DNA from 3 places in the Ureibacillus suwonensis genome. Region 3 is predicted to be linked to each of the others. Evidence: riboswitches for the same ligand, from Rfam matches in the RefSeq annotation. Region 3 holds a riboswitch; each other region holds the start of a gene.
The links. A riboswitch is a leader RNA that binds a small molecule or an ion and turns the genes downstream of it on or off. The one in region 3 is predicted to bind cobalamin.
Positions count from the first base shown of each region.

Region 1: it holds a riboswitch for cobalamin, as region 3 does, so the genes downstream of both, ACFPOH_RS02295 (ribonucleoside-diphosphate reductase subunit alpha) here and cobT (nicotinate-nucleotide--dimethylbenzimidazole phosphoribosyltransferase) in region 3, are expected to answer to the same signal.
Region 2: it holds a riboswitch for cobalamin, as region 3 does, so the genes downstream of both, ACFPOH_RS03230 (glutaredoxin family protein) here and cobT (nicotinate-nucleotide--dimethylbenzimidazole phosphoribosyltransferase) in region 3, are expected to answer to the same signal.

Region 1 covers NZ_JBHSNQ010000030.1:11,306-15,418, forward strand. Annotated here, with positions in the region: gene ACFPOH_RS02285 (ribonucleotide-diphosphate reductase subunit beta) at 1-371, opposite strand, end outside; gene ACFPOH_RS02290 (flavodoxin) at 352-804, opposite strand; gene ACFPOH_RS02295 (ribonucleoside-diphosphate reductase subunit alpha) at 783-2,978, opposite strand; cobalamin riboswitch at 3,156-3,353, opposite strand; gene ACFPOH_RS02300 (hypothetical protein) at 3,520-4,050, opposite strand.
Region 2 covers NZ_JBHSNQ010000037.1:33,355-37,467, forward strand. Annotated here, with positions in the region: gene pxpA (5-oxoprolinase subunit PxpA) at 1-118, opposite strand, end outside; gene pxpB (5-oxoprolinase subunit PxpB) at 241-954, shown strand; gene ACFPOH_RS03225 (5-oxoprolinase subunit C family protein) at 951-1,895, shown strand; cobalamin riboswitch at 1,962-2,147, shown strand; gene ACFPOH_RS03230 (glutaredoxin family protein) at 2,283-2,513, shown strand; gene nrdI (class Ib ribonucleoside-diphosphate reductase assembly flavoprotein NrdI) at 2,510-2,881, shown strand; gene nrdE (class 1b ribonucleoside-diphosphate reductase subunit alpha) at 2,878-4,113, shown strand, end outside.
Region 3 covers NZ_JBHSNQ010000185.1:24,730-28,842, forward strand. Annotated here, with positions in the region: gene ACFPOH_RS14630 (PQQ-dependent sugar dehydrogenase) at 1-876, shown strand, start outside; gene cobT (nicotinate-nucleotide--dimethylbenzimidazole phosphoribosyltransferase) at 939-2,009, opposite strand; cobalamin riboswitch at 2,104-2,277, opposite strand; gene ACFPOH_RS14640 (ABC transporter ATP-binding protein) at 2,477-4,113, shown strand, end outside.

The DNA.
Region 1 (4,113 bases), on a different contig from region 3:
TTATGCACTGCTTCTTGTTGTGCAATGACAGCTAAAATAGATTGTACTGATGGATCTGTGGCATATAAGGATGTGAGTAGAATGGTCCTTGTTTGCGATGAATCTAATGTCGCTAAAAGGCTAATTACTTTTAAAAACGTATCTTGTTCCTCCGTTGATAACATTGGAAATTCCTTCACATCATTCGACATATTCACTTCATCAGACTTCCAGAAATTACTTAACAAGCGTTTATATGTTTTATACCAATGCGGATACTTAATATCATTCCAATTTAAAATACCACTCGATTTTCCTCCAAACAGTGCAGTTGCTCGATTTGGATTCATTGGATCTAATGTTTTTACCTTTTCAAGCAAGTTTGGTGACATCTTTAACAATCCCTTCTATCCATTTTTTTACGATTTTTTCTTGACTTCCTCTAGGAGATTGTTCAATTTTTAAAGGTTCCCAACGACTATTGTAGAATCTTGCTAATTTCACAGCCGCCAAGCAAAATAATTCATCGCCCCCAAACTGAGTATCACCAGTACCAAATACTGCAATATTTTTTGGTTTATAGCCTATTTCCCATACAAAATCCTTAACTTCAATAGGTAATGCACCCTTTGCCCAAGTAAAAGTACCAATAAATATTAAATCGTACATTTTAAGATTGATTGGCAAATTGACTCCGATTCGATGCATATCCACTTGAAATTTCTTTTCTTTTAATACTTCCTCAATAATTTCTGCAACTTCTTTTGTATTTCCACTATAAGATAAATAAGCTATTAAAGCCTTCAACTTTGACACCACACACATTCTTCTACTTCATTCGATGTAGAGCGAACATAATAGGTTGTTTTTAAACCTGATTTCCATGCTTGAAAATGCAGATCTAGCAGCACTGATGCCTTTATCGTGTTTGGAACATAAATATTAAATGAAATGCTTTGATCGATATGTTTTTGACGAGCAGCATTTTGTTTGATTGACCATCTTTGGTCCACAATATAAGCTGAACGGCGATAAATATTATACGTTTTATGATTTAAATCAGGTGCAGTTGTCGGAATTCGGTAATCCTTTTTCTCCTCAATATAAAAAGGTTTAAAGATAGGATCAATACTAGCGGTGGAACCTGCAATAATCGAAGTTGTCGCATTAGGTGCAATGGCCATTAAATATCCATTTCGAATTCCATATTTTTTAACATCTTTTTGAAGTTGCATCCATCGTTCGTCTGTATAACCTTTATAAATAAAATACTCACCAGAACTCCATTTACTTCCTTCAAATAATGGATAACTGCCCTTTTCTTTGCTTAACTCCATACTGCTTCGAATCGTGTAATAAGCTATTTTTTCATAAAGTTCATCTGCATATTGTACTGCTTCTTCTGATTCCCATTCAATATTCTTCAAAGCTAATAGATGATGCCAACCAAATGTTCCAAGTCCAATGGCCCGGTATTTTTTATTCGTGATTTCTGGTTGTTTAATTGGCAGCGTATTAATATCAATTACATTATCTAACATGCGAACTTGAATTTTAATCAAACGTTCTAAAACATTATCAGGTACAGCACGGCCTAAATTGATAGAACTCAAATTGCAAACAACAAAATCACCAGCTTTATATTTTTTTACAATTATATTTTCGTTTTCGATATATTCTTCAATAAATTCTGTTGGAGATTGATTTTGCGCAATTTCCGTACATAAATTTGAACAGTAGATCATACCTTGATGGGAATTGGCATTTTGGCGGTTGACTTCATCACGATAAAACATAAACGGTGCGCCAGTTTCTAATTGGGATCTCATGATTCGCTTCATAATATCTATTGCTGGAATTCTTTTTTTGGAAGAAAGATTGGCTTGAATACATTCTTGATACTTTTTACGCCACTGTCCATCGCCCTTCTTTTCATCATAGAAGTCTTCTAGCGAGTAACCCATCACTTGTTTCACTTCATATGGATCAAATAAATACCAATCTCCCCGTTTTTCTACCTGTTCCATAAAATAATCGGGTATACATACTCCTGTATATATGTCATACGCACGCAACCGTTCATCACCATTATTGAGTTTCAAATCAAGGAATTCTTCTATATCACGATGCCATACATCTAAATACACACTAATAGCGCCTTTTCTTGTACCAAGCTGATCAACACTGACTGCTGTATTATTTAATTGCTTAATCCATGGTATAACACCACTTGACATGCCTTTGTATCCTTTGATGGAACTACCTCTTGCACGAATTTTCCCCATATAAACACCGATACCGCCTCCATTTTTAGAAAGCTGGGCAACATCGCTATTACTATCATAGATTCCTTGTAAGCTATCATTTACAGTATCAATAAAGCAGCTAGATAACTGCCCATGTGTTTTTCCGGAATTTGCAAGTGTTGGGGTCGCAACAGTCATATACAGATTGCTTAAAGCCCAATACGCTTCTTTTACATACTCATTTCTCATGGATTTATCTTCGTCTTGCATAAGGTACATCGCAATAATCATCCAGCGTTCTTGTGGCAATTCATAAACATTTTTCTCATAATCCGTTGCTAAATAACGGGTTGCCAAAGATAGAATAGCGGGATATGTAAATAACAAATCATGTTTAGGTTCAATAACTGATTCAAAATACTCAATGTCTTGTTTTGTATATTTCATTAATAACTTTTCGGAATAGATTCCTTTTTCGGTCAATATCCGAATCAAATCATAAAACGATCCATAAGTACGATTATGATTAAATTCATATCCTCTGTTTCTTGCTGCTTTATAATAAAGATTTTGTAAAAAAATTCTTGCTGCAATATAGGTCCATTCTGTATTTGCTTCATCAATATTTTCAAGAGCATACTTAATTAAAATATCTGCATCTCTCTCATCGAATGGATTGGTTACTCCTGCTTTTCGAATCTTCTCTTTGTATTGGTCTGATGCCAACTTGAAATCATTAAAAATACGATCGATGAATTCAGAAAGTGTTTCCTGTTCAATACTTTGATTTCTTGTCACCTTAATTCCTCCCTAAAAATAAAAAATCCGTCATTCTCGGGGAATAGACGGAAAAAGGAAGAATACGACAGAAATAAAACATATGTAAAATATATCTTTTCCTATCGTTTCTCCTTCTCACACCCCGAAGAATAGAAACTACAAAGTATGGCAGGTCTCCTGGCTCGTGTATCCTCCTACTATAGCCCTTCCCGTATCGTCACCTTTCAGTAAATCGATACAGTGGTTTGCTAATTCGTCCACACTTACAGTTGCGGGGGCAGCTCCAGATTCTCACTGGATTCCCTATTAAGGTATTAAAAATTACCACCATAACTTTATACTCAACATTTTGTGTTATTAAATTTTAAACTACACAATATATAGTGTATGTTATCATATAAAATTCATGCTTACAATCTTAAAAAGTAAATCTAAAATATTTACAAATCGTTTTCATCTAGTATTCTCTTAACTAACTTGCAATATATATAAATTTGGGCTATCTATAAACTATTTATTTAGTTTTTCCATAAGATTTGCTGATAAAAGGGATTTCTTCGGTTTTAGTTAATTTATTCGCTTCAATTGCCATTACAAAAAATACATTCGCTAAAAGTCCTAAAAACTGAAACAAAATTTCCGGCACTTCTCTCTCTTCGCTTACTTTGTGTAAAGCACGATAGCTCTTTTTCGCTTCACTTCGACAAATATGCAATCGAGTCGCCAACTCAGAACCTTGTGGCAAAACGAATTGCTTATTTGTCTCGCCTGCTCGTTCGACAAAATCATCATATACAGATTCCAGCCACATTAAATCTTCTTCTGTAATCGCTAAACGCCCTCTTACAGATCCATTTGCATGATAAGCTAGCGGTTGGATTTTTCTTAAAATTTGAGTGATTTCTTCAAACTTATGTTCATTTTTGCTTACACTTATGCAATCTCCTATTTTTGTCGTTAAGCTGTCTGTCATAATTTCATAATCTACCAAGCAACTTTTCTCCCGCATAAACGGATAACTAATATAACGCCAGTCTTTTGCCATAGATATCTTCCCTCCCAAAAAGAAAAACTGCTGATTAGTATATCCGATGTGGTGCAATCATGT
Region 2 (4,113 bases), on a different contig from region 3:
CATGAAAACCGCAGGCGATATTCGCTGAAGAAACATATTGTAAAATTTCTTTTTGGTTGGCGAGCGTGTATCTTCCAAAATCCTCTCCGATATCACAATTCAAATCGACCCGGTTCACATCAATAACCTCCAATTTATTATTCCAGATACTCAATGGATTTATGGAAAAATATATCATAAAAAATGTGCTTTTGATATAATTCCTTTAATATTGATACAAATTGGAGGAAAGTAGCAAACATGGCCGTACAATTTAAACCACTGGGGGAAAGTGCTGTATTGGTCTATTTCGGAAATGCCATTTCAGAAGAGATCCATTTATCAATAAAAAAATTTCTTTCCCTTCTTGAAAAGGAGCCCTTCGATGGTCTGATAGAGGTTGTACCAAGTTATACGAATGTTTGTGTTTATTATGATGTAATGGCAGTGGATCAATGGGATATTGAAGGGCGCTCCCCGTACGAAAAAGTGGTCTCCCGGCTTCAAAGGCTGTTACAAAAAGAGATTGATTTGCCAAAGGAAAAAAACAGATTGGTTGAAATCCCTGTCTGTTACGGAGGAATCTATGGCCCGGATTTAACGGAAATTGCCCGAATTCACCATTTGTCTGAAAAAGAAGTCATTGAGATACATACAAAAAACGATTATCTTGTCTACATGTTGGGCTTTGCACCCGGATTTCCTTTTTTGGGCGGGATGGATGAAAGAATCGCAACTCCCCGCAAAGAAACACCCCGATTGAAAATCCCGGCCGGTTCTGTAGGGATTGCCGGAAAGCAAACAGGGATTTACCCCCTTGAAACACCTGGAGGGTGGCAAATCATTGGCCGCACCCCATTAAAATTGTTTCTTCCGGATCAAAACCCGCCAACGTTATTGCGGGCAGGAGACCGGATCCGTTTTGTCCCCATTACTGAAAAAGAGTTTATGGAATTAGAAGGTGAAAGGTCATGACGATGACAATACTGAAACCGGGTCTTTTAACGACGATCCAAGATTCAGGAAGAAGGGGTTTTCAGCAGTATGGCGTCATTGTTGGAGGGGCAATGGATACCCTCTCTTATCGCATGGGGGAAATGCTGTTACAGCAAGCGCCTTCTGCGGCACTGGAATTCACTTTAATCGGTCCGACGGTGAAATTTAATTGTGATGCGGTGTTTTGTTTGACAGGGGCCAATTTTCATCCGCTCTTGAATGAGAAACCATGCCGGATGTGGAAGCCGGTTTTTGCCGAAAAGGGCAGCATTTTAAAGCTGGGCTCCTGCAAAGATGGAGCAAGGGGCTATTTGCACATCAAAGGTGGAATTCAAGTCAAGAAAGTATTAAATAGTTACAGCACTTATATCCGTGCCGGGATAGGAGGATTTAAAGGCCGCCCTTTGCAAAAAGGAGACGAACTTCCAATTCCGGAATCGAAGCCAGTGCAAAAAGGAAAGTGGGGGATTCTTCCGGGAGATTGGTTGATTAAGAGTCGGGATGCGGAAATTCGGGTGGTAAAAGGGACGGAATATGATCGATTTGCGGAAAAAAGCAGGAATGCCTTCATCAATTGCATCTTTACGATTTCGAAAGATGCGGATCGCATGGGTTACCGTTTAATGGGGGATAGTCCACTAATTACGAAAGAACCTATCCAATTATTATCAGAGGCAGTCACCTTTGGAACCGTCCAAGTGCCTCCAAGCGGGCAGCCCATTATCTTAATGGCGGATTGTCAGACGACGGGCGGTTATCCTAAATTGGCTCAAGTGGTTTCCGTTGATTTGCCGAAACTCGCCCAACTTCAACCCTTTTCGAAAATACGCTTTCAACTCATTTCTTTGGAAGAGGCCCAAAAGTTGTACATTCAGCAGGAAAAAGCATTAAGACGATTGGAAATCATGCTTAAACATTAAGTTTTTCCAATTCCACTTGTATTTAACAAATCTGCATGTTACAATGTTACACGACAACACAATATATAGTATATTTGTTTATCAGGTTCTACTATATATAGTAGATTAAAAGGGAAATCAGTGAAAATCTGATGCTGTCCCCGCAACTGTAATTGCTGACGAAAAGTTCAAATCCACTGTGCCAATGGCATGGGAAGGGAACTTGTAGGATGATGCATGAGCCAGGAGACCTGCCTGATAAACGGAAATTGCTCATTTCTTCGGGGGCTAAGAAATGGAAGCAAAAGGTCCATTTCTTAGCGCCTGATTGTTTCCATTTCAAAGCCTTACCCGAAAAAGGGTATGGCTTATTTTTTTGTCATTGAATTGATGGAAAGGAGAAAGGATATGAAGTTATATTCCAAAAAAGTTTGTCCAAAGTGCATGTTGATGAAATTTGAGTTAAAGAAACTGGGTTTCGAAAGACAATATGAGGAAATAAACGTTGATTCCAATGAAGAAGCGAAAGAAAGATTATTGAAAGCCGGATTCTTTACTGTCCCGGTTATGGAAATTGACGGTGAGCTGATGGATGACATGGAAGAAGCCAAAAAAATCATCGGCATGATGAAGGTATGATCGCTTATGCCTCAAGAACCGGAAATGTGCGGTTTATCGTTCATCAATTAGGATTGCCGAACATTGAAATTCAAGAAGGGCTGATATTGGACGAACCCTTTTTGTTGTGCACTTATACCGATGGAATTGGGGAAGTGCCACCAATTGTAGAAGGGTTTTTAAAAAATAATGCCCACCTTTGCAAAGGAGTGGTGGCAAGCGGGAATTCCAATTTTGGTCATTCTTATTTTTGCCGTTCTGCAGATGTGATCAGTGAAACTTATGGCATCCCGATTGTTGAAAAGATTGAATTAAGGGGATTTCAAAAAAATTATCACGCCATTATGGAGTTTTATAAAAGAACGATACAAGGGGGGATTTTCAGATGAAAACATATTTAATGCTCAATAATGAAGTGTTGAATCACTATCGGCAAACGGGCCGCATCGACTTGGAGAAAGATCGGCAGGCCACCCGTCAATTTTTCTTCGAGTATATTCATCCCCGCATGCGCCAGTTTTCGGGCATAGAAGAAAAGGTTCGTTATTTAATAGAAGAAGGTTATTATGAGGAAGCTTTCTTGAAAAAGTATTCCATGGACTTTATCCGGCAAATATTTGAAATCGCCTATGCCTACCGGTTCCGTTTCCAAACGTTTATGAGCGCTAAAAAATTTTATGACAGCTACGCAATGAAAAGCCGGGATGGAAAGGAAATTTTAGAAACTTATGAAGATCGTATGAGCATTATTGCCCTTTATCTGGCGGATGGAAATGAACAAATGGCGGAAAAGGCGATCCGTGCCATCATGGAAGCTTTTCAACCGGCGACGCCAACTGCCCTGAACAGCGGGAAAAAAGCGCGGGGTGAATTGGTTAGCTGTTTCAAATTGTCGATGGATGATTCGATGAACAGCATTGCCGAAAACATTGGATATTGTCTGGAACTCTCAAGACTTGGCGGAGGAGTGGGGGTCAATTTGACGGATTTGAGGCCTTTGGGGGATCCAATCAAAGGAATCGCCAATCGGGCAAGCGGGGTCATGCCCGTTGCCAAACTGTTGGAAAACGCTTTTGCCTACTCCAATCAATTGGGCCAACGGAATGGCTCGGGCGTTGCCTATTTGAATATCTTCCACGGGGATATTGAAGAATTTATTTCTTCCAAAAAGCCGAATGCCGATGAAAAAATCCGGTTGCAAACTTTATCAACGGGCGTCATTGTACCTGATATTTTCTTTGAGCTGATGAAAAAGGATGAAGAGATGGCCCTTTTCAGCCCTTATGACATTTATCGGGAATACGGAAAAAGAATGTCCGAAATCAGCATGACGGAAATGTATGGGGAACTGCTCAATAACCCGAATATCCGAAAGTTGAAATGGATCAATGCACGAAAATTATATACAGAAATTAAGAAAAGCCAATTCGAATCCGGTTATCCATTTGAAATTTTCGATGACAACGTCAATAAGCGTCATCCTTTAAAACAATTGGGAAGAGTGAAGATGTCCAATCTTTGCACGGAAATTTTGCAATTGCAGCGGACAAGCGTCATTCATGACAAAGATGAGCCGAATGAATACGGATTGGATGTATCTTGCAATCTTGGTTCGTTGGAT
Region 3 (4,113 bases):
GTGGTGAAAATTGAAAATGGGCGGGTGGAAAGGCAGTCCGTCAATTTGGAAAAGCCCCTTTCCACAGCATCAGAAGCCGGTTTGTTAGGATTTGTCTTAGCCCCCGATTTCCAAGAGTCCAACAAGGCATTTGCATACTACACTTATACGGATTCCAAGGGGCAATTTAATCGCATCGTCCGGTTGAGGCTGGAAAATGATTCATGGGTTGAGGAAGAAGTGTTGCTCGATCACATACCGAGCGGGCCGGTTCATCATGGCGGAAGGCTGAAAATTGGCCCGGATGGCAAGCTTTATGCGACAGCCGGAGACGCATTGCAGTCATCCATCGCACAGGATGTAAATGCCCTTGGAGGGAAAATCTTAAGGCTCAATTTGGATGGTTCCATTCCTTCAGATAATCCTGTTCCGAACTCTTATGTTTACAGTTTCGGCCACCGCAACCCCCAAGGGCTCGCTTGGGCACCGGATGGAACCCTTTATGCAAGTGAACATGGAAATAGTGCCAATGATGAAATCAACCGGATTGAGCCGGGGAAAAATTACGGCTGGCCGGTCATCGAAGGGAAAGAGGAAAAGGAAGGCATGGTTTCTCCATTGTTTACATCCGGTTCCAATAAAACATGGGCGCCTTCGGGGATGGTCTATACAGATGGGAAGTTGTATGTTGCGGCATTACGGGGGGAAGCGGTGTTGGAGTTTGATTTAAACGCAGGAACAACAAAAGAAGTGATCAGCGGTTTGGGGCGGATTCGGGATGTATTCATTGAAGGGGATAATTTATACTTTGTAACCAATAATACGGATGGCCGGGGAAAACCGGGGGAAAATGATGACAAACTTTATCGAATGGCTTTATCAGAATTAAAGCCATAATGAAAAAAGGCTGTTGAAAAAGCGCGCCGCTTTCTAAACAGCCTTCCATTTTGCCGTCCGTCTTAAGATCTTTGATTCTCCATGATTTGTTGCATGTATTGATTGGACTCTTCCAAAGTCGTCATTGTATTCATCATTGAACATGCCGCGTCCAGGATAGGGAAAGCAAGGGCTGCACCGGAACCTTCGCCTAGCCGCATGTTCATGTTTAACATCGGCTCCAATCCCAATAATTCGCTGGCGATTTTTGCCCCAGGTTCTTCTGACATGTGGGATGGAATAATGTAATCCTTCACTTTTGGTTCCAATTGATAAGCGATTAATGCGGAAACAGTGGAAATAAAGCCGTCGATCACTACCGGAATGCGGTTGGCTGCGGCACTTAGCACGACACCGGCCATTCCGCCCAATTCCAATCCGCCCACTTTCGCCAAAACATCAATTGGATCATCAGGATTTGGTTGATTGATTTCTATTGCACGACGAATTACATCAATTTTATGTTGAATGCTATCGACACCCGCCCCCATTCCGGTTACTTCACCAGGGTCATAGCCAAAAAGAGCCGCTAAAACCGCACTGCTTGCTGTGGTATTGCAAATGCCCATTTCCCCGGTTGCTAAAACGTTGACCCCTTGTTTTACTTGATCATTGGCCACTTCGATGCCCACTTCAATGGCCCGGATGGCTTCTTCCCGTGACATAGCCGGTTCTTTGGCCATATTCGCAGTCCCGTATCGTACTTTTTTATTAATTACGCCAGAAGTTTCCGGCAAATCGGCATTGATGCCGACATCGACAGAAACCACTTTGGCTCCTGCCGCTCTTGCAATGGCGCACACACCGGTAAACCCTTTGGCGAAACCAATGGACTGCATCACCGTTACAATTTGAGGGTTATTGGATACATTTTCTTCATAGACACCGTGATCGGCGGCCAATGATATAACCGCTTTATTGGATACATCCAGCTCCAGTTTTTCCGTAATCCCGGCAAGTTGTACCGCGATTTGTTCCAATTTTCCTAAACTGCCTGGCGGTTTGCAAAGGGCATCCACTTTTTCCCTCGCCTGTTTCATGATTTCTTTGTTTACTGGTTGAATAGCTTGCAATGTTGATTGCAATAGTTCCATTTCAATTCCCCCATCAATTAATTTTTTCAATAATAAATAAAAGTCTGCAGTTTATTGGCATGCCAAATAAACTACAGACTTTACCATCGTACTGTATGTTTCAAGTAATCAGGCAGGTCTCCTGGCTCAGGTTCATCGCAACTATGGGCCTTCCCAGTTTCCCAGTGGCATATTCCATATTGCTCCCCCATACAGTGGTGGGTCCGCTAAAGATTCTCACTTTATTCCCTATTCTCCCATAAAGGGCACCTAATTACGTGGATATTCTTTTTCTAAATAATGTATGATGAAAATAAAGTTTCGTCAAGATGTTTTAAATCTTTTGCATGAAAAGTAAATTGAACGTTGGAATCGGTAGAAGCTGATTGGTTTGACGATCATCTATACAGTTGTATACAATTCGGGTGGTCATCTGTAAACATATGTATACATAGTTGCTGATACAAAGGTGGAGAAGGAGTTAGAACATGCATGCAGCGATAAAACTTTCAAAATATTTGAAGCCCTATAAGCATTTTGCGATATTGGCGCCAATCCTCATGATATTGGAAGTGGCAATGGATTTGATCCAGCCGACCATTATGCAAAAAATAATCGACGAAGGGATCGCGACAAAGGACCCAACACATATCATGGTGATGTTTGCTGCAATGATGGTATGTGCAATTATAGGATGGTTTGGAGGGGCGGGCTGCACGTATTTCAGTTCGAAAGCGGCCGTCAACTTTGCATCCGATATTCGGGCAGATTTATATGAAACCATCACCTATTTTTCTAACAGCAATAAGGACAAATTTACGTTGGGGAAACTGATTACGAACTTGACCAATGATGTGGAAATGCTGCAAAGGGCGTTAAACATGCTGTTGAAAATATTTGTCCGGGGCCCTTTCATGTTTGTCGGGGCTGTCGTGGTCGTCTTCTTTACGGCAAGAGATTTATTTTCCGTATTATTTTATGTTGTCCCTGTCCTGATCGTCTGTTTATATGTGTTTATTAAATTATCGATTTCATTATTCCGGAAAGTCCAGGAAACGATCGATGTTGTGAATACCCGTGTACAGGAAAATTTATCAGGCATCCGTGTCATTAAAGCCTTTAACCGCATGCGCCATCAAGTGAAGCAATTTGCAGGTGTCAACGAAGAATTGGCGAAGCGCAATATGACCGCCGATCAAGTCATTGCCGCATTGACGCCGATCACGCAGTTTGTTGTCAATATCGGGATTGTTTTGGCGCTTATGCTCGGAGTAGTAAAGGTGGAAGCGGGCGCCATTGAAATCGGGGTCATTGTGGCCTTCATCAACTATTTGATGATGATCATGAACGGACTAATGAGCTCCAGCAACGTACTCATTCAAATCGCACGGGCCATTCCGAGCGCGGAACGTGTCGTTGTCGTGTTGGAGGAGCAGCGGGATATTATAAACGCGGAAAATCCGGTGAAAAAAGAAATCCGAGGAGATGTGCGATTTGAGAATGTAAGTTTCTCTTATAACAAACAGGTGGAACCGGTGTTAAAAAATATTACCTTTGAAGCGAAAGCGGGCAGCACGGTAGGAATCATCGGCATGACCGGCAGCGGGAAATCCACATTGATCAAATTGCTTGCCCGTCTAATGGATGTGGATGAAGGAACGATTTACATCGATGACATCCCGATCCGGCAATATGACATTGAAACATTGAGAGGCTCATTGGCTTTTGCACCTCAAAAAGCAACATTGTTTTCCACAACAATTGAAGAAAACTTGAAATACGGAAAAAGTGATGCAACAGAAGAGGAAATTCAAGAGGCACTGGTCGCATCGAATGCTTATGAGTTTGTGGAAAAACTGGATAAAAAAACACAACATGAATTGACCCAAGGGGCAACCAATTTATCAGGGGGTCAAAAACAACGGTTGGCCATGAGCCGTGCATTAATCCGGAAACCGAAAATTCTGGTTTTGGATGATACAACTTCAGCAGTGGATAGTATTACGGAAAAAGTGATCCGAAAAAATATGAAGGAAGCGCTTGAAGGAAGCACGAAGTTTATCGTTTCATCTAAGATTTCTTCGATTAAACATGCCGATCTCATCCTGGTTTTGGAAGATGGACG